Regions from separate parts of the Bacillus sp. SSR7 genome, predicted to be linked through region 2. Evidence: riboswitches for the same ligand, from Rfam matches in the RefSeq annotation. Region 2 holds a riboswitch; each other region holds the start of a gene.
The links. A riboswitch is a leader RNA that binds a small molecule or an ion and turns the genes downstream of it on or off. The one in region 2 is predicted to bind thiamine pyrophosphate.
Positions count from the first base shown of each region.

Region 1: another riboswitch for thiamine pyrophosphate. It lies ahead of thiM (hydroxyethylthiazole kinase); the one in region 2 lies ahead of thiT (energy-coupled thiamine transporter ThiT).
Region 3: another riboswitch for thiamine pyrophosphate. It lies ahead of AC0NJG_RS16065 (MTH1187 family thiamine-binding protein); the one in region 2 lies ahead of thiT (energy-coupled thiamine transporter ThiT).

Region 1 is NZ_JBVVXV010000008.1:103,376-110,610, forward strand. It holds gene AC0NJG_RS16075 (anaerobic C4-dicarboxylate transporter family protein) at 1-273, shown strand, start outside; gene AC0NJG_RS16080 (alpha/beta hydrolase) at 332-1,267, opposite strand; gene thiE (thiamine phosphate synthase) at 1,347-2,006, opposite strand; gene thiM (hydroxyethylthiazole kinase) at 2,023-2,838, opposite strand; TPP riboswitch at 2,903-3,012, opposite strand; gene topB (DNA topoisomerase III) at 3,288-5,477, shown strand; gene AC0NJG_RS16100 (YhgE/Pip domain-containing protein) at 5,518-7,235, opposite strand, start outside.
Region 2 is NZ_JBVVXV010000018.1:70,291-77,525, reverse strand. It holds gene AC0NJG_RS24480 (class D sortase) at 58-678, shown strand; gene AC0NJG_RS24475 (response regulator transcription factor) at 718-1,407, shown strand; gene AC0NJG_RS24470 (sensor histidine kinase) at 1,404-3,254, shown strand; gene thiT (energy-coupled thiamine transporter ThiT) at 3,464-4,132, opposite strand; TPP riboswitch at 4,219-4,320, opposite strand; gene AC0NJG_RS24460 (FeoA family protein) at 4,515-4,742, shown strand; gene feoB (ferrous iron transport protein B) at 4,739-6,727, shown strand; gene AC0NJG_RS24450 (FeoB-associated Cys-rich membrane protein) at 6,744-6,911, shown strand; partial or broken gene AC0NJG_RS24445 (IS3 family transposase) at 6,961-7,059, opposite strand; gene AC0NJG_RS24440 (hypothetical protein) at 7,172-7,235, opposite strand, start outside.
Region 3 is NZ_JBVVXV010000008.1:95,238-102,472, forward strand. It holds gene AC0NJG_RS16040 (ABC-F family ATP-binding cassette domain-containing protein) at 1-633, opposite strand, end outside; gene AC0NJG_RS16045 (hypothetical protein) at 938-1,711, opposite strand; gene AC0NJG_RS16050 (ABC transporter ATP-binding protein) at 1,778-2,527, opposite strand; gene AC0NJG_RS16055 (ABC transporter substrate-binding protein) at 2,524-3,522, opposite strand; gene AC0NJG_RS16060 (ABC transporter permease) at 3,519-4,292, opposite strand; gene AC0NJG_RS16065 (MTH1187 family thiamine-binding protein) at 4,264-4,584, opposite strand; TPP riboswitch at 4,685-4,786, opposite strand; gene AC0NJG_RS16070 (methyl-accepting chemotaxis protein) at 4,848-6,587, opposite strand; cyclic di-GMP riboswitch class I at 6,730-6,814, opposite strand; gene AC0NJG_RS16075 (anaerobic C4-dicarboxylate transporter family protein) at 7,098-7,235, shown strand, end outside.

The DNA of each region.
Region 1 (7,235 bases), on a different contig from region 2:
CTATATAGCCAAGCCGCAACAGTACGCGCTTTAATGCCTCTTGGATTATCACTCGGTATTCCACCAGCACTACTAATCGCGATGTTCCCTGCAGTAAATGGATACTTCTTCATTCCAAACTATGGAACAATCGTTGCTGCCATTAACTTTGATCGTACTGGTACAACTGGCATTGGTAAATATGTTTTAAATCATAGCTTTATGATTCCAGGACTAATCGCAACATTCACTTCTATCGGAATTGGAATGCTCTTAATTTCAATTATGTTTTAAAGAAAAAGCACAAACCCAAAGTTTTAAAGGGTTTGTGCTTTTTTAATCAAACGTTTGTTTAAATATTTTTAACTGTCCATTCTTCCATTATGTTTTTTAATATTTGTTTAAAATCCTCTGGGAAAAGATGACCTAAACCTTCTCTCACAATTAATTTACAGTTCACATTATATTCCTCGAACATTAACATTAATTGAAGTGTGTTTTCGTAAAATAGATCTTTGTCTCCCGTAACAATATATCCTTCTACATTCGTTATATCATTTGATGCAACTATACTTTCAATTGCCTTAACATCTCGAATAGCAGGTATAACTGCAATGAATTTTTGAGTCGCTAACATATTCTTTAGCGCTAACTCTATCGCTATATTTCCCCCTTGAGAAGCTCCCGCGATGATGATGTCCTCCAAGTTATATTTATTTACAAAATCATTAAAAGTTTTCATAACGTCTTTTATAGCTATTTCATGATTATCCCAGCTATACGACTTCATTCCATGTATTTGTGAGGATTGGGAAAAACCTAATATATACTCATGTAGTATTTCTTCTTCACACCAATATGGTGCAAAATCATCTATATGTGATCCTCTCCAATGTAAAGAAAATAGTCCAGCCTTCGCTTTTTCATTTCCATAAGTAAATAACTTCGGGTTAGCTGTTAGCTGCTGTTTCTTAAAGATTTCTTCACACTTTTTCACTATCATTTTAAAAGCTGTCTTCTCTCGTAATCCCTTTAAATCTTCATCCTGCATAAGTGTATGTGGATTCCACCAAATCCCCTTTTCTAAAGCTTCGTTTAAACTAACAATTGCTTCCTCATACTTACCTTCTGCCGAAAATGCACACGCTTCCCAAAAACTAGTTTTTTCTATTCTTTCAGGAAACTCCCTTTTTGCTTTATCTATGCATCTATAAATCGCTTCGAATTCCCTTTTTTCGAATAAACGAAACAACTCATTTTGCAACTCTACAAACCGTTTCCTTTTCAAACAATCCTCCCCCTTTTTCTAACTACCGATATCAAAAAATAAAAAGCTATGTAGCGTTTTAATACTACATAGCCTTCTTCTACAAACTCTTACTTACTTCCTCTACTAGCTTCTTCGTACTTTCATACGCAGATTCCGCTAAACTAATCGCAGAAATAACTGAAACACCGTCCGCACCCGCTTCTATAACCGAAGCTGTATTCTCAATTGTAATCCCACCAATTCCAACAATCGGCATTGTAATTCCTTGTTCTCTAAAGTGAGCTAAACCTTTCGTTCCTTGCACCGCTTTCGTATCTTTTTTCGTACTCGTTGGGAAAATAGGGCCAACACCTAAATAATCCGCTCCATTTTCAATTGCCCAGTGTGCTTCTTCAATTGTATGTGTAGATACACCAACAATTTTATCACCCATTTTTTCACGAACAGAAGTAATTCCTTCATCATCTTGTCCAACATGCACGCCATCTGCATCTAACTCAAGAGCTAGTTCCACATCATCATTTACGATGAATGGTACACCGTACTCCTTACAAATTGCTTGTAGTTCTTTTGCGAAACAAATGCGTTTCTCTCCCGTTAAAGCGCCTTCTCCCTTTTCACGAAATTGAAAAATTGTTATACCGCCTTCAAGTGCATCTCTCAATACTTGTAGTGGCTTCTTCGTACAATTGTTACTTCCCATAATAAAATATACTGATAACAACCTAGACATTTCAGCCTTTGTAATACGTGACATCTAATTCCCCTCCTTACTATATAATCTCAATCTTTCCATACTCCTCAATATCACCTGAAGTGGTATTTGCTAATTGATTTAAAAATTCAATTTGGAAACTACCAGGTCCCTGCTCCACTGTCTTAGCAGCTGCCAGTTCCGCAGCTACACCATAAAACGTTAATGCAGCTACCGCTGCCTTTACATAATCCTTTTCTACTGCTACAAATGCTCCTATTACAGAAGTTAGTAGACAACCAGTTCCCGTAACTTTCGTTAAAATAGGGTGACCATTTTGAATAAGAATCGTTCGCTCTCCATCTGTAACAACATCTTCTTTTCCAGTAATCACCGCAACTGTATTTAATTCATCAGCTGCCTGTTTTGCAATACTTACGACATTTCCATTTCCAGCACCGGCGTCTACCCCTTTAATTTCCCATCTCTCATTAATAACGTTCGCTATTTCAGCTGCATTTCCGCGAATAATTGCTAAATCGATTTCGGCTGGAATATGTCTCGCAACTTCTGTTCGATACGATGTTGCTCCTGCACCAACTGGATCAAACAATACTGGTACATTGTTCACATTTGCTGATTTACCCGCAAGTAACATCGCTTCTACTTCTTCAGGACGAAGTGTCCCCATATTTATTACTAACGCTCCAGCAATGCTAGCCATTTCTGCCACTTCTTCTTTTGCATACGCCATTACAGGCGATGCTCCTAGCGCTAACAAACCGTTAGCTGTAAAATTCGTTACAACAACATTTGTAATATTATGAACGAGCGGATTAGATTCTCTCACCAAATCCACTACTTTACTAATTTCTTTCATATTCATCTTTCTCATCCCCTAACTATAGTGATGGGAGATACACAAAAAGGCACTTTGCGCGTACGCAAAGTGCCTGAACATGTGCTTTTACACTTCTCCCTACGCTGGCATTATCCAACAGGTTCAAATGGTCAATGACGGATTAGTCATACTCTCAGTTTGTATCCACAAACTCCCATGTGCTTATTATTCATCTACTTCAAAGTCTACTCTTATTCTAGTAAAATAACAAGTTCTTTACTTTTCTATTTCATATAGAAGAAACTGATAAAACAATAAGCATAATAAATAAGTATCTTTTTTCATAGTCTCATCATGGTGCATACTATGTTCTGTCGATATCATTTGATTTCGAACAGATTTTGTTCACTCCACTAAAAAGCGTTCAAATCTAGAGTGAAACTGAATCTCAAGAAGATGTATGCTATAGTTAACGTATGGAAATTTGAAAGGATGTTTTTAATATGTCAAAAAGCGTTGTAATCGCTGAAAAGCCTTCCGTTGCACGAGATATTGCTCGCGTACTGAAGTGCGATAAAAAGGGAAACGGCTACCTTGAAGGTAGTAAATATATTGTGACTTGGGCTTTAGGTCACCTCGTTACATTAGCAGATCCAGAAAGCTACGATGTGAAATATAAAAAGTGGAATTTAGAAGATTTACCGATGCTACCTGAGCGTTTGAAATTAACAGTTATTAAACAAACAGGGAAACAATTTAATGCTGTAAAAAGTCAGCTACTTAGAAAAGATGTAAATGAAATTATTGTAGCGACAGACGCTGGACGCGAAGGAGAATTAGTTGCTCGTTGGATTATTGATAAGGTTCGAATTAACAAACCAATCAAACGTTTATGGATTTCATCTGTTACTGATAAAGCAATTAAAGATGGTTTTGCAAATTTAAAACCAGGTAAGGCATATGACAATTTATATGCTTCAGCAGTTGCACGTTCAGAAGCTGACTGGTATATCGGTCTTAACGCAACTCGAGCTTTAACAACTCGCTTTAATGCCCAGCTGAATTGCGGCCGCGTACAAACACCTACTGTTGCTATGATCGCTAATCGTGAAGATGAAATAAAGAACTTCAAAGCCCAAACTTACTACGGCATTGAAGCGCAAACTACGAATCAGTTAAAACTAACTTGGCAAGATGCAAATGGCAATAGCCGCAGTTTTAATAAAGAAAAAATTGATGGTATTGTAAAAGTTTTAGATAAACATAATGCTACTGTTGTGGAAATTGATAAAAAACAGAAGAAATCATTTTCTCCTGGTCTTTACGATTTAACTGAATTACAACGTGATGCCAATAAAAAGTTCGGTTACTCTGCGAAAGAAACATTAAACATTATGCAGAAATTATATGAGCAACACAAAGTGCTAACGTACCCTCGTACAGATTCGCGCTATATTTCATCTGATATCGTTGGAACACTTCCAGAACGTCTAAAAGCATGTGGTGTTGGAGAGTACCGTTCCTTAGCACATAAAGTATTACAAAAGCCTATCAAGGCTAATAAATCATTTGTTGATGATAGTAAAGTAAGCGATCACCACGCAATTATTCCGACAGAAGGATACGTTAACTTCTCAGCCTTCACAGATAAAGAACGTAAAATTTATGATTTAGTTGTAAAACGCTTCTTAGCTGTTTTATTCCCAGCATTCGAATACGAACAACTAACGTTACGCACAAAGGTTGGTAATGAAACATTCATTGCACGCGGAAAAACAATTTTACATGCCGGCTGGAAGGAAGTATACGAAAATCGCTTTGAAGATGATGATGTAACTGATGATGTTAAAGAGCAGCTTTTACCTCGCATCGAAAAAGGCGATACATTAACTGTAAAATTAATTATGCAAACATCAGGCCAAACGAAAGCACCTGCACGTTTTAACGAGGCTACTTTACTTTCAGCAATGGAAAACCCTACAAAATATATGGATACGCAAAATAAACAACTTGCTGATACATTAAAATCAACTGGTGGATTAGGTACTGTAGCAACGCGTGCTGATATTATCGACAAGCTATTCAATTCGTTCTTAATTGAAAAACGTGGTAAAGATATTCACATTACTTCAAAAGGCCGTCAGTTACTTGATTTAGTACCAGAAGAGTTAAAATCACCTACACTAACTGGTGAGTGGGAACAAAAGCTAGAGGCAATTGCAAAGGGTAAACTGAAAAAAGAAGTATTCATTTCAGAAATGAAGAACTATACGAAAGAAATTGTTTCTGAAATTAAATCGAGTGATAAAAAATATAAACATGACAACATTTCAACAAAGTCTTGTCCAGACTGCGGGAAACCAATGCTAGAGGTAAACGGCAAAAAAGGAAAGATGCTCGTTTGCCAAGACCGTGAATGTGGTCATCGTAAAAACGTATCTCGTACAACAAACGCTCGCTGCCCTCAGTGTAAGAAGAAGTTAGAATTACGTGGTGAAGGCGCAGGACAAATCTTCGCATGTAAATGTGGCTATCGCGAGAAATTATCCACATTCCAAGAAAGACGTAAAAAGGAATCTGGAAACAAAGCTGATAAGCGTGATGTTCAAAAATATATGAAACAACAAAACAAAGAAGAAGAACCATTAAACAACCCATTCGCAGAAGCATTAAAAAAATTAAAATTTGATTAAACAAAAAAGTTCCTACCTCTATCGGTAGGAACTTTTTATTTTAGTGAATGATTTTACTTCCTTTTGCATTCTCAACAAATTTTTCACTTGATTTGTTAATTGGTGTTTTCAATAATAACGCAGCAACAATCATAACTACTACGAAAGCACTTAACACAAGTAAATCTCGCGTTACAATATCCCAAAGCATTCCGCCTACTGTTTCACGAATTGCGCTAATTGCGTATGTGAATGGTAAGAACGGATAAATCGCTTGGAAGAACGCCGGTGTCATTTGAATTGGGAATGTTCCGCCCGATCCTGCTACTTGTAGTACAAGTAAAATGATCGCCATCGATTTCCCAACGTTTCCGAAAATAGAAACGAGTGAGTATACGATACAAACGAAGACTCCACCAATAAATAAACTAAATAACACAAACCAGAACTTATCGACTACGTACGTACCAAGTAAGAATATATCTCCCATTGATACGATAAACGCTTGTGAAAGACCTATCGTTAAGAATGTTAATAAACGTCCGAAGTAAATTTCATGGCTCTTATAATTCGCGCCTTCTTCGTGTACTTCTACTGTTAATAATGAAACCATTAATAATGCGCCTACCCATAATGCAAGCACTGTATAGAATGGTGACATTGCTGAACCGTAGTTCGGCATCGCAAATAATTTATTCTCTTTTAAATTGACTGGATTTGCAAAGTAATCACTTTGCTTCTCAACATCGTTTTTCAATAAGCGGATAATGTCTTTTAAATCCTCTTCAGATTCAAAATCACGAATTTTATCTGCCAATTCTTTAATCTTTTTCTCAGTCTCCGGCATGTCAGCTTTAATGTCTGTTAATTTCTTTTTACCGTCAACTAAGCCTTTTGATGAATCTTCTAGTAACTTTTTAACATCTGGAAGCTTTTTGTCTGCTTCTTTTAAAATTTGAGATGTGTTTTTAGACATCTCTTTTGTACGAGCAATTGCTTCATTAAAGTTTGGAACGATTTCTGAATCGTATTTAGCTAAGATGTCACCTATTTGACCCGAAACATTTTTAGATACTTCATTAATACTCTCAATAACATCTGCCGCTGGTTTTTGACCTTTATTAATAGCGTCAATTCCTTTATCAGTTAAATTGATTCCTTTTTGAAAACCATCTTTAACTTTATTCAATTTAGAAATCATGTTGTTCATGTTCTTATCACTATTTACATCTGCTAAAACTTTATTCGCATTTTCCATAACGGGAATCATATCGTTAACTAAATTTCGCCCCGCTTTGAACTGCCCATTTAAATCATTTAAAGCTACTTTTGTCGAATCTAGTCCGTTGACACCTTTATTATTTAAGTCTTCTCTCGCTTTTCCAAGCTCCGTTTTTAATCTGCTGTAATCATTTACAGCCTTATCATATTTTTCTCTACCATTGTCTAATATCTGATTAGTTTTGTTTATTTCTTGATTTAAATTCTGTTGCGCATTTCCAGCCTTATCTTTTAATTGTTCAGCCGTACTTACCGCTTTTTCAAAATCTGCTACGAACGTTGCATTATAATCTGCCTCCGCTTGGTTTACCAAATTATTTATTGCATCTAACTTTTTATTAGTAGCATCCCTTACATCTTGTTTCACTTCTTGCCCTGTACCTATAATATTAGCGATATCTTTAACGCCGCCATTTGCATTTTCTATAGCTGATTTAAGATTCGTTAATTTATCTATTCGTTTTTGGAAGAAGTCTTTTCCAGAATCAGTTGGTGCAG
Region 2 (7,235 bases):
TTCATATATTAAAAATGGTAGGTTATTCCTACCATTTTTTGCATGGAGGGATGAAACATGAAGTTACTCAATTATATCGGTATTGTATTGATTGCCATAGGACTATGTATGGGATCATATTACGCTATGGAATGGTATAAAGGAAAAAGCTCTGCGGGGCAATTAACGAAAGAAGAAATAAAGAGCCTTGAAAATATACAACATAATCAACTTTCTTACGAAACACCTGTAACTTCCCAAGTGCCTTCTTCTCAAACAGAACATAAAGAAGGAGAAAAGGTTGCACTGTTAAATATACCGAGAATAAAGAAGAAGTTTTCTATATATTGGGGAGCGGATGATGCAACGCTGAAGAAAGGGGTTGGCATGTTCGTTAGTGATGTAACGACAACGCCATCTGGAGGGGGACATACTGTACTAAGTGGGCATAGGGATACTGTCTTTACAGATTTAGGAGAGTTAAAAGAAAAAGACAAGCTTATTTTAGAGTATGATAATAAAACGTACACATATGAAATTCAAAAAATATGGATTACCCATGCGGATGATCGCACTGTTATTATAAAAAAAGAAGAACCGATATTAACACTGACAACTTGTTACCCATTTAATTATATAGGGGATGCGCCAGATAGATATATTATCGAGGCGAAGTTAACTGCTAGTTATTCAAAGTGAAATTATGATTTCTAAAAGCGGGAGGAGGATACATAAGTTATGGCAAAAAATATTTTAATTGTGGAAGATGAAGATATATTACGTGAAATATTAAAAGACTATTTTTTAAGTGAGCAATATGTAGTGTTTGAAGCAAGAGACGGGAAAGAGGCTTTAGTTGTATTTGAGGAAGAAGAGGTTGATTTAGTTATTTTAGATATTATGTTGCCAGAACTTGATGGGTGGTCCGTTTGCCGAAGGATCCGTAAAACATCCGAGGTTCCTATCATTATGCTGACGGCACGTGTAGATGAAGATGATACGTTACTTGGATTTGAACTTGGGGCAGATGACTATGTGACGAAGCCATATAGCCCACCAATTTTATTAGCAAGAGCAAAAAGGTTGTTAGAGAGTAGAAAAGTGACAAAGCAACTTTTAGAGAATGAAGATGATACATTATCGATTCATGGTATCCATGTCCATTTTCCGTCGCGTACTGTTACGGTAGATAAAACAGATATAAATTTAACACATACAGAATTTGAAATATTAGCGTACTTTATGAAAAATCAAGGGATTGTTTTAACACGAGAGCAATTAATTTCAAGAATTTGGGGATATGAATTTGCTGGTGATGACCGAACCGTTAATAGCCATATTCGTAATTTAAGAAATAAATTAGGAGAGAAAGCAAAGTACATTACAACTGTAGTACGAACAGGTTATAAATTTGAGGGGAATGTATGAGAAAAGGGATTGTACTAAAATTATTTATCCTCACTACAGCATTATGTATGTTAATTTTAGCGACGATATTTATTGGACAAACGATATTTTTTAAACAATATTATGCGAATAGAAAAGTGGAAGATATTAAATTGAATTTAAATTCCTTCGAAAAGAATTATTTGAACTATGCAGGAAGTGTAGAAGGAATTCAGAAGCTGGAGCAAGACTTTTTAAGAGAAAATAATACGTGGATTACGACATTAGACCAGAATGGGAATTTAAAACATGCAGATGATTTTTATTTTGAAGTAACGATAGATCGTAAGCAACAGAAGAGTTTTGGACAACAAACATTCAAAATTCCTTTATACAATCTCGTCAATATAGAAGAGATTGATAATAAATCATCAAATCCGTTTTTAGGCCAAGAAATTTATTTTTCTGGCGTGAAAAAAGATGATAGTTATATTCCATTCTATTTCGCGTTAGGCAAGCAAAATTTAAGCGGATCTAATAAACCGTTAGAAAAAGCGTTTCAGGAGAAAAGGAAATTAAATGAGGAGAAAAAGAGAGCAGCCGGGGAACAACTTGCTAAGGAAAAGAAACCAGCTGTCCAGGAAGAATCTGCTCAAGAATTAGATGCTTACATAAGTGGGCGGGTTACGAAAGTTCAGCTTCCTGATGTAACAGGTCCTATAAATCCAATTTATAAAAATAGCATCTTCTTAGATAACATAAAAGAATTTCAAACGGATTTATTATTAAAAGAGAGCAAGCACATACAATATGCAATACAAACAATGGACTATGAAAAAAATGATATTAAATATAAATTATTAATCAAGCCAACAAAAGAAAAAGATGGATCAGTAACTTATATATATGCGATGGCTTCTTTACAGCCTGTAGATGAAGCTGTACAAATGGTGCAAGATTACTACATTTACATCATTGCATTTGTAGTTGTTCTTATTTTTCTAGCGTCATTCTATTATTCAAAACAAATTGCAAAGCCGTTATTAAAAATAAATGATACAACGAAGAAAATAGCGCATTTAGATTTTACAGAAAAAATACCGATTACTTCAAAAGATGAAATTGGTGATTTATCGAAAAATATTAATGTATTATCCAATAAACTCCATTCCCATATTGGACAGCTAGAACAAGATATTGAAAAGGAAAGAAAATTAGAAAAGACGCGGAAAGAATTCATTTCTGGTGTTTCGCATGAACTAAAAACACCGCTGAGTATTATGAAAAGCTGTATTTCTATTTTAAAAGATGGAGTAGCTGAGCATAAAAAGGAGTATTATTTTCAAGCGATGGAACGAGAAGTAGATAAAATGGATACGTTAATTTTGGATATGCTGGAGTTAGCTAAATTTGAGTCAGGTACATATAAAATGAAAAAGGATCCATTTTATATTGATACAGTAATGGAAGATATATGTGAACACCTTTCTGTAGAAATAGAGAAAAAAGAACTTCATGTTCATAAAAATATAGGTCCATTTGAAGTAGTCGCAAATCAAGGCCGGATTGAACAAGTCATCGTGAACTTCATTACGAATGCTATACGTTATACACCAAATAAAGAAGATATTATTATTTCTACAATAGATGAGAAGGATCGTATAAAAGTGTGTATTGAAAATAAAGGTACTCACATTGAAGAAGAGCAATTAGATAAAATTTGGGATCGTTTTTATCGCGTGGATGCAGCTCGTCAACGTTCGCAAGGTGGAACAGGTCTTGGGCTTGCCATTTCAAAGAATATTTTAGAACTACATGATGCTGAATATGGAGTAAAGAATACAGAAGATGGTGTATTATTTTATTTCTACTTATTGAAAAAAGCGTAGATGATGCATGCTACGCTTTTTTAATTTATTTTCATATTATCTTTACTTAATCTTTATTTTCAAGCGATATAATCTGGTTAGAAAATGAGGTTATGTAAGGAGTCGATGAACCGTGCATAGCAATTGGCTAAGTATAATGGTATTTATTTTTCTTTGCGCATTTATTGTTTTTTTAATTGATATTACGATATGAACAAAAAGAGCGCTTATTAAGCGCCCTTTTTGTTTGCATTTATTTGATAAGCATTGATGCTCTTGAATAAGCGTGGTGAAGTAAGGAATAAAAATATAAGTAAAACGGTACATAGAATATAGGAACCAATCATTGTACTACCATTTACGATTAATGAATAAAGCACAGCTGATTGACCTTTCGGCGCATATTGCCCCCAGAAAATAATACCGGCAATAAAGTGACAGAAGTAGCGAGCAAAGCTACCGATAAATGTAGCAAGGATAATATAACCAAGAACTTTTTTTCCTTCGTTTTGTTTTGAAGAAGGTTTGTCTTTACGGCTACCTAAATTTGATTGTTCTAAGTTATTTTCATTAGACGTTAAAAGTGCTTTTTGAATTGGACGATAGAATAAGCCAGCAAATCCGATAAAAGCAAAGGCAATGAAGTACTCAATGAATGCTTGAATAGGTGTTAAAATGTAAGCATCTCCCACGACAATTTGTAATAGTCCCCAAACTAAACCACCTAAGAAAGCTGATTTAAAGCCCCAGCGGTATGCAATAATAAAAATAGGAATCATAGCAAATGAAATGGAACCGCCTGTTGGAAGTTTAATTGATAATGGTAAAATATCGATGACCAGGGCGAAGGCTGCAAGAATAGCAGATTCGATCATCGCTTGTAAATTGGTGTTACGCATGTTGTCTCCCCCTAAATCCAAGTTGTACAAAAAAGAATAGATATCATAGGAGGATACGAAATACGTAAATAAAAATGAGGTATGTATTTCGGACGTTTGCACAATCCCTGCGTTAGCATTAACTAACAGGTTCGAAGGGTCGGAACGAAGTGTTCCCTCTCAGCGACATGGCTCCCCCTGTGATAACGAGATTCTTTATTTGCTACTGTTTATTGTAAGCGAAATGGATGAGAATGGCAAATGAATACAGTATGACAATAATTGAAATAGAATTGTAGCAAAATGTTAATAAATATGAAGTAAAAAGTTATAGTCCAAGTGAAATAGAGTATGATATAATTTTTTTGAAAATAATTATCATTCTCTTCTGAGGGGGAAGTTTATGAGTTTAGTAGATATTAAAATTGGTGAGAAAGTGTTAGTAAAAAGCGTTCATTCTTTAGATCAACTATTAAAGAGAAGACTAGCTGCTTTCGGTCTTTCTGAAGGAAGCGAACTTCGTATGAAACAAAAAGCGATGTTCAAAGGTCCTTGTACATTGGAGTGTCGTGGACAGTTAATTAGTATTCGTCATTGTGACGCGAAAATGATAAAGGTGGAATTAGCGTGAATAAGGTTGCTTTGCTAGGGAACCCGAATACAGGGAAGACATCGTTATTTAATGCACTTACTGGTTCTTATGAGTATGTAGGAAACTGGAGTGGTGTAACAGTAGAAAAGAAGGTTGGTAAATTAAAAGATAAGCAAGGAACATTAATTGATTTACCAGGCGTTTATGACTTGAATCCAGTTTCACGTGATGAAGGTGTTGTAACAAACTTTCTACTAACAGAAGAATTTCAGCATATGTTAAATATTGTGGATTCCTCGCAGTTTGAACGAAATATGCATTTAACGTTGCAATTACTTGAATTTGGTAAGCCAGTTTCAATTGGTTTAAATATGATTGATGTGGCGAAGCAAAGAGGAATTGTAATTGATGTAAAACGATTATCAGAACAATTAGGTGTAACAGTCGTTCCTGTCGTTGCAAGAAGTGGAAAAGGCTGTGAAGAACTACTTGCGACTCTTAAAGAAAATGACAAAAAAGAGAAAAAGCCATTCCTTATTTCATATGGTGTACAAATGGATGAAGGAATCGAAGAGGTAATTTCTCTTTTAGAGAAAGCGAATTATGAGCATCCAAGATGGTTAGCTCTTCAATTTTTAAGTAATAACGAAGTAGTAGAAAAAGAAATGAAAGCATTACCAATTTATAAGGAACTTGTAGCCATTCGATCTCGCTTAGAAAGAAAACTTGATTGTACGTTGGAAGAGCACATTTACAAAACTCGTGAAGCGTATATTGAAAAGTTAAAAACAAATGTTATGAAGCATGAGAAAGAAGGGAAAATTCCTTTTTCAGAAAAAATTGATAGATTAATTACACATAAAATTTTAGGACTTCCAATCTTTTTAGCAGTTATGTTTTTTATTTTTCAGGTTACGTTTACGTGGATTGGTACACCATTATCTGATATGTTAGATGAGTTTTTTGGTGGAAAGCTTACGGATTGGGTGACAGCTGGACTTACAAGTGTTGGAGCTTCTGATTTTATTCAAGCACTCGTTACAGAAGGTATTATTGCCGGTGTTGGTGCCGTATTAGTATTCGTTCCACAAATCTTTGCATTATTCTTTTTCATTTCATTATTAGAAGACTCAGGGTATATGGCGCGAATTGCAGTTGTTATGGATAGAATTATGGAATTCTTCGGCTTGAATGGAAAAGCGTTCATTCCAATGATTATCGGTTTCGGATGTAATGTTCCAGGTATTATGGCAGCGAGAACGATTGAACAAGAAAAAGAACGTTTACTTACAGTTCTTGTAACGCCATTTATGTCTTGTTCGGCACGTTTACCTGTATATGCGTTATTTGCGGGCGTATTCTTCCCGCATAGTCAGGCGACTGTTGTGTTTTCTTTATATGTTGCAGGGATTGTCCTTGCGTTATTAGTTACAAAAATTATGTCTCTTACCATTTTAAAAGCGGAAAAGTCTATTTTCGTCATTGAACTACCTCCTTATCGCGTGCCACAAGCAAAAACATTATGGCTGAGCACATGGGAGAAAGGGAAAGGATTTGTTCGTAAAGCAGGTACATTTATCTTCGGTGGTTCTGTTGTCATTTGGCTATTAAATTATGCAGGTCCATCAGGATTTGGTGTTGATATGGGAGACAGTTTCTTAGCGATGATTGGTGGATTTATCGCACCACTATTTGCACCGCTTGGCTTTGGAACGTGGCAAGCTGCAGCATCCCTTTTAACAGGATTTTTAGCGAAGGAAGTTGTCGTTTCTACAATGGCAATTATTTATGCAGTTAAAGAAGATGTGCTTGGAAACGTAATGGGAGCACATTATACAGCATTATCAGCTTATGCATTTATGTTCTTTATTTTATTATATGTTCCGTGTTTAGCGACAGTAGCCGTTATTAAACGTGAAACAGGATCAGCGAAGTGGACGATTTTCTCTGTCGTGTATCCACTCGTTGTTGCTTATGTATTAACGTTCATTATATACCAAGTTGGATCCTTACTCGGATTCTAGAAGGAGATGTATTGTGATGATGGTCAATATTATAATTGGAGCTATCATTTTTGGTTATGCAGCATACACGTTAGTTAATTTTGTAAAGAGAAGTAAAAAGGGAAAATGCGCCGCATGTTCTTTAAATAAGTCATGTCAGTCACAAACATGTAGTCCGGATATGGAGCAAATTGCTCATAAATAGAAAAAAGCTTTGCGAATTTGAATTGAACCCAAAAAGTTAGACAAATATATTAAGCAGCTACTAAGGATTGAACTCTGTATTGCACAGGGGACAATCCTTTTAGTTTTGTTTTAATTCTTTTGTGATTGTAGTAATGAATATAAATATCGTTTTATTGCTTGTATTTTATCTTTTGAAGAAAATTTAGCCATAAAAAATGCACCTCCAATTGTTAATTATGTGTCTAACAATTGGGGTGCACTTCATTACAGGCAGTCTTTTTAATCTACTTCAATATCTCGGCCTTCTGTCATCACTTTATTTCTCCAAAGCAAAAGTAATCTC
Region 3 (7,235 bases), on a different contig from region 2:
AGCTTTTTCATACAGTCTCAAATACGATTGCAACCATTCTATATGAGCTGTATCTAAATAGTTTGTTGGCTCATCTAGCAATAAAACATCAGCCTTTTCTAAAAGGAGCTTCCCAAGTAATAACTTTGTTCGCTGTCCTCCACTTAACTTTGAAACATCCTTTTCCAAACCTACTTCAAATAATCCTAAACCAGTTGCTACTTCTTCAATTTCTGTATGAATTTGATAGAAATTAGAACTTTCCAATATAGTTTGTAATTCTCCATACTTTACTAACAATTTTTCTAATTCTACTTCTCCTGCTCCATTCATTTCTTCTGCTATTTTTAACATCTCACATTCAACCGCATACAAATCAGAAAATGCACTTTGTAAGTAGCCTTCAATTGTTATCCCCTCTTGTAAATCCATATGCTGCTGTAAAAAACCTATCTTCACATGCGGGAACCATTCAATGTTCCCGTCATCATGTATAAGTTCTCCTGTTAAAATCCTTAACAATGTTGATTTTCCGATTCCATTTTTCCCTACTAACCCAACATGCTCGCCCTTTAATAGTCGAAAGCACGCATTATATAAAATGGTTTTCTCACCATACGAATGACTTACATTTTCTACTGTTAATATACTCATTTTTTTCTCTCCTTTACTTATGGTTCATAAGCTAAATAGAGAGAGCAACAGTATAAAGCCTTATTTAATTTTGCATATAAAAATGGGTAAGGTGAATACACCTTACCCATTACATATTATCGTAAAAAAGGATTAAGGTTCTTTACCTGCTGTCTTCAATTTAGCTTAATCGATAAAAATGGGCAGACTTCTCCCATATCAAGCTAAAACCATTTGAAGAACAGTTGATAAAGTCATTTTATCCTTTCACTCCTTTAACATTTGTTATATTAAGAGTATAAACTACTCTGTTATATTCTATTCTCTACTTTTCCTTTTGTTCCTTCCTCGTTTTATCGTTTTCTGCATACATTTCTTTATACATCTTTTCTAACGCATATGGACTTGTAAAGATGAGCGTTAACGATTTCCACATATAAATTCTTCTTTGTAATTCTATTCCGTATCCTTTATTAACCATACTTTTCACTTCTTGAATATGGTCCTCAGTTTGAAATTGTTGTACAGACTTCAATTCATCCGTTTTAAAATCTGTTAAAAGACCTATCACAACTCGTCCATGCTCCTGTGACCTTTCTTCTAAATCAAACTGAATTGAATGAACAAAACCTAAAACGTGAAAAATTTGAGCATGTAAACCGACAACAGCACGTTGTTCCATTAAGTTGTAACACTCTCGTTTTAACACCTCTACCATTTCCAATGAATTTCTATTAACTTTCATTTTGCCGACAAACATAATTTTTACAATATGAGCGACTGCCCCCATACTTTTTAATACACTCTCTAGAATTTCTACCGCGTCTTCTATATAACCATTTGAAATTATAGAATGAATAAATTCATCTAATACCGCTTGAAACTTTTTAATTAAATGTAAATCACGTAACTCCGGAACATCTTTTCTCAATTGATCTCGACCTTGAACCCACTTTAAAATTTCTGTCATTTCTTCTTCTTTTAATTCATGATGTTCCATACCATACTTCATTAATAAAATATGATTTTTTAATAAAGCTTTTCTTTCTTCAAGATTATCTGCCGTTAATTCATCTACTATTTTCTCTATAGTTTTCATCTTCCTCCCCCTAGATAAAAAAGCCTCTTAACAGTAATTATACCAAAAACTGTTAAGAGGCTTTTTCTATTTTTTCATATAAGGAGCTAATACTCTCAAAATTTCTTCCTTATCTTTCTTTAACTCAAGTGATGTTAACATATCCATCGTTCTCGGCCTAGGTAATTTCACTTGTACCTCACCAACTATCGATGCTGGTCTTTGAGATAAAATAAATACGCGATCCGAAAGCAAGATTGCCTCATCTAAGTCGTGTGTAACCATAACGATTGTTTGCTTCTCTTGGTGCCAAGAGTTTAAAAGCCAGCTATGTACTTCCATTTTTGTAAAAGCATCTAATTTACCAAAAGGCTCATCAAGTAGCATAATTGGCTTTTCACATAAATATGTGCGCAGAAAACTAATTCTTTGACGCATACCACCAGACAATTCATCTGGATAATGGTCTGCATATTCATCTAGTTCAAACTGCTTTAATGCTTCCATTCCTTCTGTCAGCCTTTGTTTTTTCGGTTTCCCTTCGATTTCCAATGGAAGAACTATATTTTGTAAAGCTGATCGCCACGGTAGTAATAAATCCTGTTGCGGCATATAACTTACAACATCTTGTTCTTGTACGTGTTTATCGTTATACGTTACATTCCCACTTGTTGGATTTTCAACATTTGCAATCATATTTAATAATGTGCTTTTCCCGCAACCACTCGGTCCTACGAAGGAAACGAACTCTCCCTCTCGTATAGAAGCACTAATATTTGCTAATACATTCTTTCCATCGAAAGATTTCACAATATCTTTTATTTGTAATCCACTCATTTTTCACTTGGAAGGAACTCATTCGTAAAGGCATCTTTCACATCAATTTTCTTCTTAATAACTTTGTTATCATATAAGAAATTCATGTAATTCGTCCAAACTTCTTCCTTCTGTACTCCCCACGCTTTTGCATCATCTTGATACTTCGTACTTAACCATTTTTGACTTTCTTGTACTAAATCTTTATTTACATCTGGAACAGCTTTAATTAAAATATCAGCAGCTTCTTTCGGTTCTTTAATTGCAAAATTATAACCCTCTGTCGTTGCACTCATAAACTTTTTCACAAAGTCTTTATCTTGCTTCGTATGTTTTTCACTCGTAATAATAACAGGACTATAGAAATCAAGCGCTGGATCTAAGTCTTTCACCATAATCGTATTTAACTCTTTTCCTTGGCGCTTCGCTTCAATTCCATCCCATCCGTAATAAATCCATTCAAAGTCTGCATCACGACCAATTGATTTAAAGAAATCTGTTTGTCCCAAGATGATTTTTTCCACTTTATTAAAATCGGCTTGATTTTTCTCCATAATTGTCTTTAATGTAGCTTCTTCCGCTGGTCCTCCCCAGCCCCCATAACGTTTACCTTCAAAATCTTTCGGCGAAGTCATGTTATCTTTCTTAAGCGATGCAAAAGCTGAAGTGTTATGCTGAATAATCGCTCCTACAGATACAACAGGAATACCTTCTACACGAGCCAACGTTACATTTTCTTGCGCGCTTATTGCGAAGTCAGCTTTTCCAGAAGCTATCATTTGCTCTGCCGTCACATTATCACCAGGCTGAATAATTTCTACATCTAAGCCTTGCTTTTTATAATAATCTTTCGCTTGCGCTACATATAAGCCAGTATGATTCGTATTCGGAAACCAATCTAATACGACTTTTACTTTTTGATCTTTACTTGCACTTTCTTCTTTCTTCGCCGGATTACATCCAGCCACACTTACCGCTAATAAGGCAGCCAACATAACTTTTAAACCTTTTTTCATTTTCTGCCGTCCTTTCTATATATCCATGGTGCTGTTATTCTTGCCATAAACTCCACGATAAAATACAGACATAATGTCACCATAACAATAATTGCTGCCACACCAAATACTCGGGCTGTTAAAAAGGATTTTGTAGCTCTCGTAAGCATAACTCCTAATCCTTCGCTTGCACCGAGCCATTCTCCAATAATCGCTCCCATTACGCTATATGTAACTGCAATCTTTAACCCTGAGAAAAAGTATGGAAGCACTGCCGGAAACTTTACTTTCTGGTAAACTTGCCATTTCGTTGCCTTCATCGTTTGCAACAACTTCAACATATTTTTATCTACCGTTTGGAAACCTTCTAAAATGCTAAGCGCAATTGGAAAGAAACAAACGAGTATGACTACCATTACTTTCGGTAGCATTCCATATCCAAACCAAATAATAAATAACGGTGCAAGTACAACGATTGGAATCGTTTGCGAAATAACAAGTAACGGATTTATTAAAATACGAAATAAAGGGATAACGTCCATAAGAATTGCAATACTTGTCCCAATTAAAATCGCAAAGAAAAGTCCAATTATAACCTCCTGCAGCGTCTGCATCGTATTCGGTAATAGTAAATCTTTCATTCCAATTAATTCTTGAACAATGGCAGAAGGCTTCGGTAAAATCCACGGTTCAATTTTAAATAATGAAACAGATCCTTCCCATATCGCAATGAGAAGGATAAGCCAAATTGCTGTAATTATTTTAGATTGCTTCTGGTTTTGCATATTCATCACGGTACTTCCAAACTTTTTCATCTATCGTTACACCAGTGCTTGGACGATAATGGATTTTAATAGAAGTAATCACTTCTTCTGCTCCAGCATCTACACAAGCTTGTTGTGCACGTTTAATGATATCAAGAAGTACATCTAATTCTCCTTCCAGCGTTGTTTCCATTGCCCCTACTTCATAACGAACTCCCGATTGTTGTACAACCTCAATTGCTTTATCAACAACAGAATACACATCTTTGTTCTTTGCTTGTGGTACTACTGAAAACGAAATTGTAACTTGTTGTGACATAGTAAAATCCCCCTTATGAAATTAAATTTTAAAACAAGAAAAGGCTTTCCTACGCAGTAGGAAAGCCTTGTATGCAAGTTATTATAGAATAACATATGCTACATCACTTTAAGTAACTCCCTACGCTGGCATTATCCAGATCAGGTTGAGGGTCGATGTTTGCTCACATCCTCTCAGCCAATTGGCTCCCCGGTCCTTAATTCGTTTTCATTGTAGCATGATTTATTTTATTGAACAAACAAAAGCATGTATAATCATTTCATTTAACTTTTGAATTCCCCAATTAACTCTTGTAACTCCTGTGAGAGCCAGCTTAAAGAACTGGCTAATTCAGCAATATCCTGTACAGACATTTCCTGTTCTTTCATACTTTTTTCAACATTACTACTACTATTCGCATACTTATTTGCAATAAGTGATAGTTCATTTACAACACGAACAATATTTTGGCTATTTTGCAATATATTATTTGAATTGCTAGAAACAACTCCAACTTGATTGGTAACAGTTTGTGCTGATTTCGAAATTTTTTCAAAGAAAGCACCACTACTTTCAACAAGTTTCATTCCAGACTCTACTTCTTTTGAGGTTTTTTGCATTGAAACAACAGCTTCTTCCGTTTCGGCTTGTGTGTCCCCTATTAATTTTGCTATATCTTTTGCTGATGCTTCCGTCTGCTCTGCTAATTTACGCACTTCATCAGCAACAACGGCAAATCCCTCTCCAGTTTCCTCAGCATGTGAAGCTTCAATAGTAGCATGTAAAGCTAGCGAATTCGCTTGATTTGAAATACTTGTAATTACAGTTACAATATCACTAATTTCTTTTGATCTTACTTCCAAAGAATAAATGATAGAAGATAAATCTTGTACTGCATTTTGTATTATGTTCATTTGATTCATCGTCTGTTCAATAATACCATTTCCTTTTTCTGAATGATGCTTCGTACCTTCAGACTCTTTCGTCATTTGTTTTGCAATATTAGTTATCTCTTCCATCCTATCTTCCATTTCATATACAATATCTAAATACTTTGGTACTGACGTTTCTTGCAATTGAACGCCAGCCCTTAACTCAACTATAGAACTTACGATTCCTTGGACTGCCATGCTATTTTCTTTCGTACTCACTGACAATTCTTGTGAAGATGAGGAAACCTGTTCTGCCGTCTGCTTCAATTTATCTATAATTCCTTTAAACTTCTCGATGGTATTATTAAAATACGCATTAATAATACCAATATCATCTGGTCTTTCCTCTAATTTAATACTTAAATCACCTTCACCAACTCTGCGCAATCCTTCACGTAAATCCCGCAATGGAGCAAGTGCGTTACGTACGATTAAGAATTGAATAACAGTTGCAATTAAAACAGAAATACAAATAAACATTAAACCTTGTATAATGAACTTTTCCTTTGTAATAGGAACAATAGAAGCATCTACATCGGCTGCAACAATTGCCACAATATTTCCATCTCCATCTTTAATTGGCTCTAATATCGTTACCCATGATCCTAATAGATCTTCATATACTACTGTCATATTTGCTTTTTTCGTGCTCATTACCTTATCGTATGCTTTCATCCAAAGGTCTGGTTGTTTATAATATTCTCCCGGCCTTACTTCAACAACATTTGCTAACTCTGTAGACAAATCGACGATTAGTAACTCACCTTTTTCGTTTTCTTTTGCTCCAACAATATAGATTTGTCCAACGCTATTCAATTCTTCCGTTGCTTCATCTAATTTCTCTGTTAACTTCTCTCTCTTTTCTCTTTGTGCCACTGGGTCTTTTGTAACATCTCTCACTATTTCTTCGTCTAATTTATGTAATACCGTATCTCCTGTTTCAAAAGAATGCCTTTCAAATATAGACATCATGCTATTTTGAAACATGTTAAAACTTAACGCTCCCATAGTACCAACAAGCGTCAAAATAACTAGCACAGTTAACAATACATTCTTTTGAAGAAATGATAGCTTGTGCCAATATTTTTTCATCAACATCACCTTTCTTAATTAACTTAATATAAAGGAAAACTATTAAAATAGAAACCTTATCAACAGCTGATAAGGTTTCTCATTTGTTCACAAATAAAAAAAAGACCAATGAAAAAGCATTGGTCAAGACCAACCCTATCCGTCCGGTAACTGGCTAGCTTAGCCTTTCGGCCTTAGCTCCTGTAGTTTTGCGTCCTAATGTTTCCATCAGTTTGCCTTTCTCGCTGAACGAGTTGAACGATATGGGAGTTCTATGAGAATGTAATTATTCTCTATCAAAGATTACAACATAAAAATTAAAATGTCTACCTATTTAGAGATATAAATGTAAATTTTTAACGTATTATTTTTTCGAAATAATTTAACAAAGTACGTGAATGTTACATTTCTTGTGTTATATAATAAAAAATGTATATAACACAAGGATTGTTTTGAGTATTTATTTTAATTTTCATTTAAATTAAATTATTCGAATATATCTTAACTAATGAATTTCGGAGGTAGTTTATCATGTTTTGGCTACAATTTCTTACGTTACTACTCTGCATTTTTATTGGCGCACGCCTAGGCGGAGTTGGTCTAGGAGTAATGGGTGGCGTTGGTATGGCAATACTTGTTTTCGTCTTCCACTTACAACCTACAGCTCCT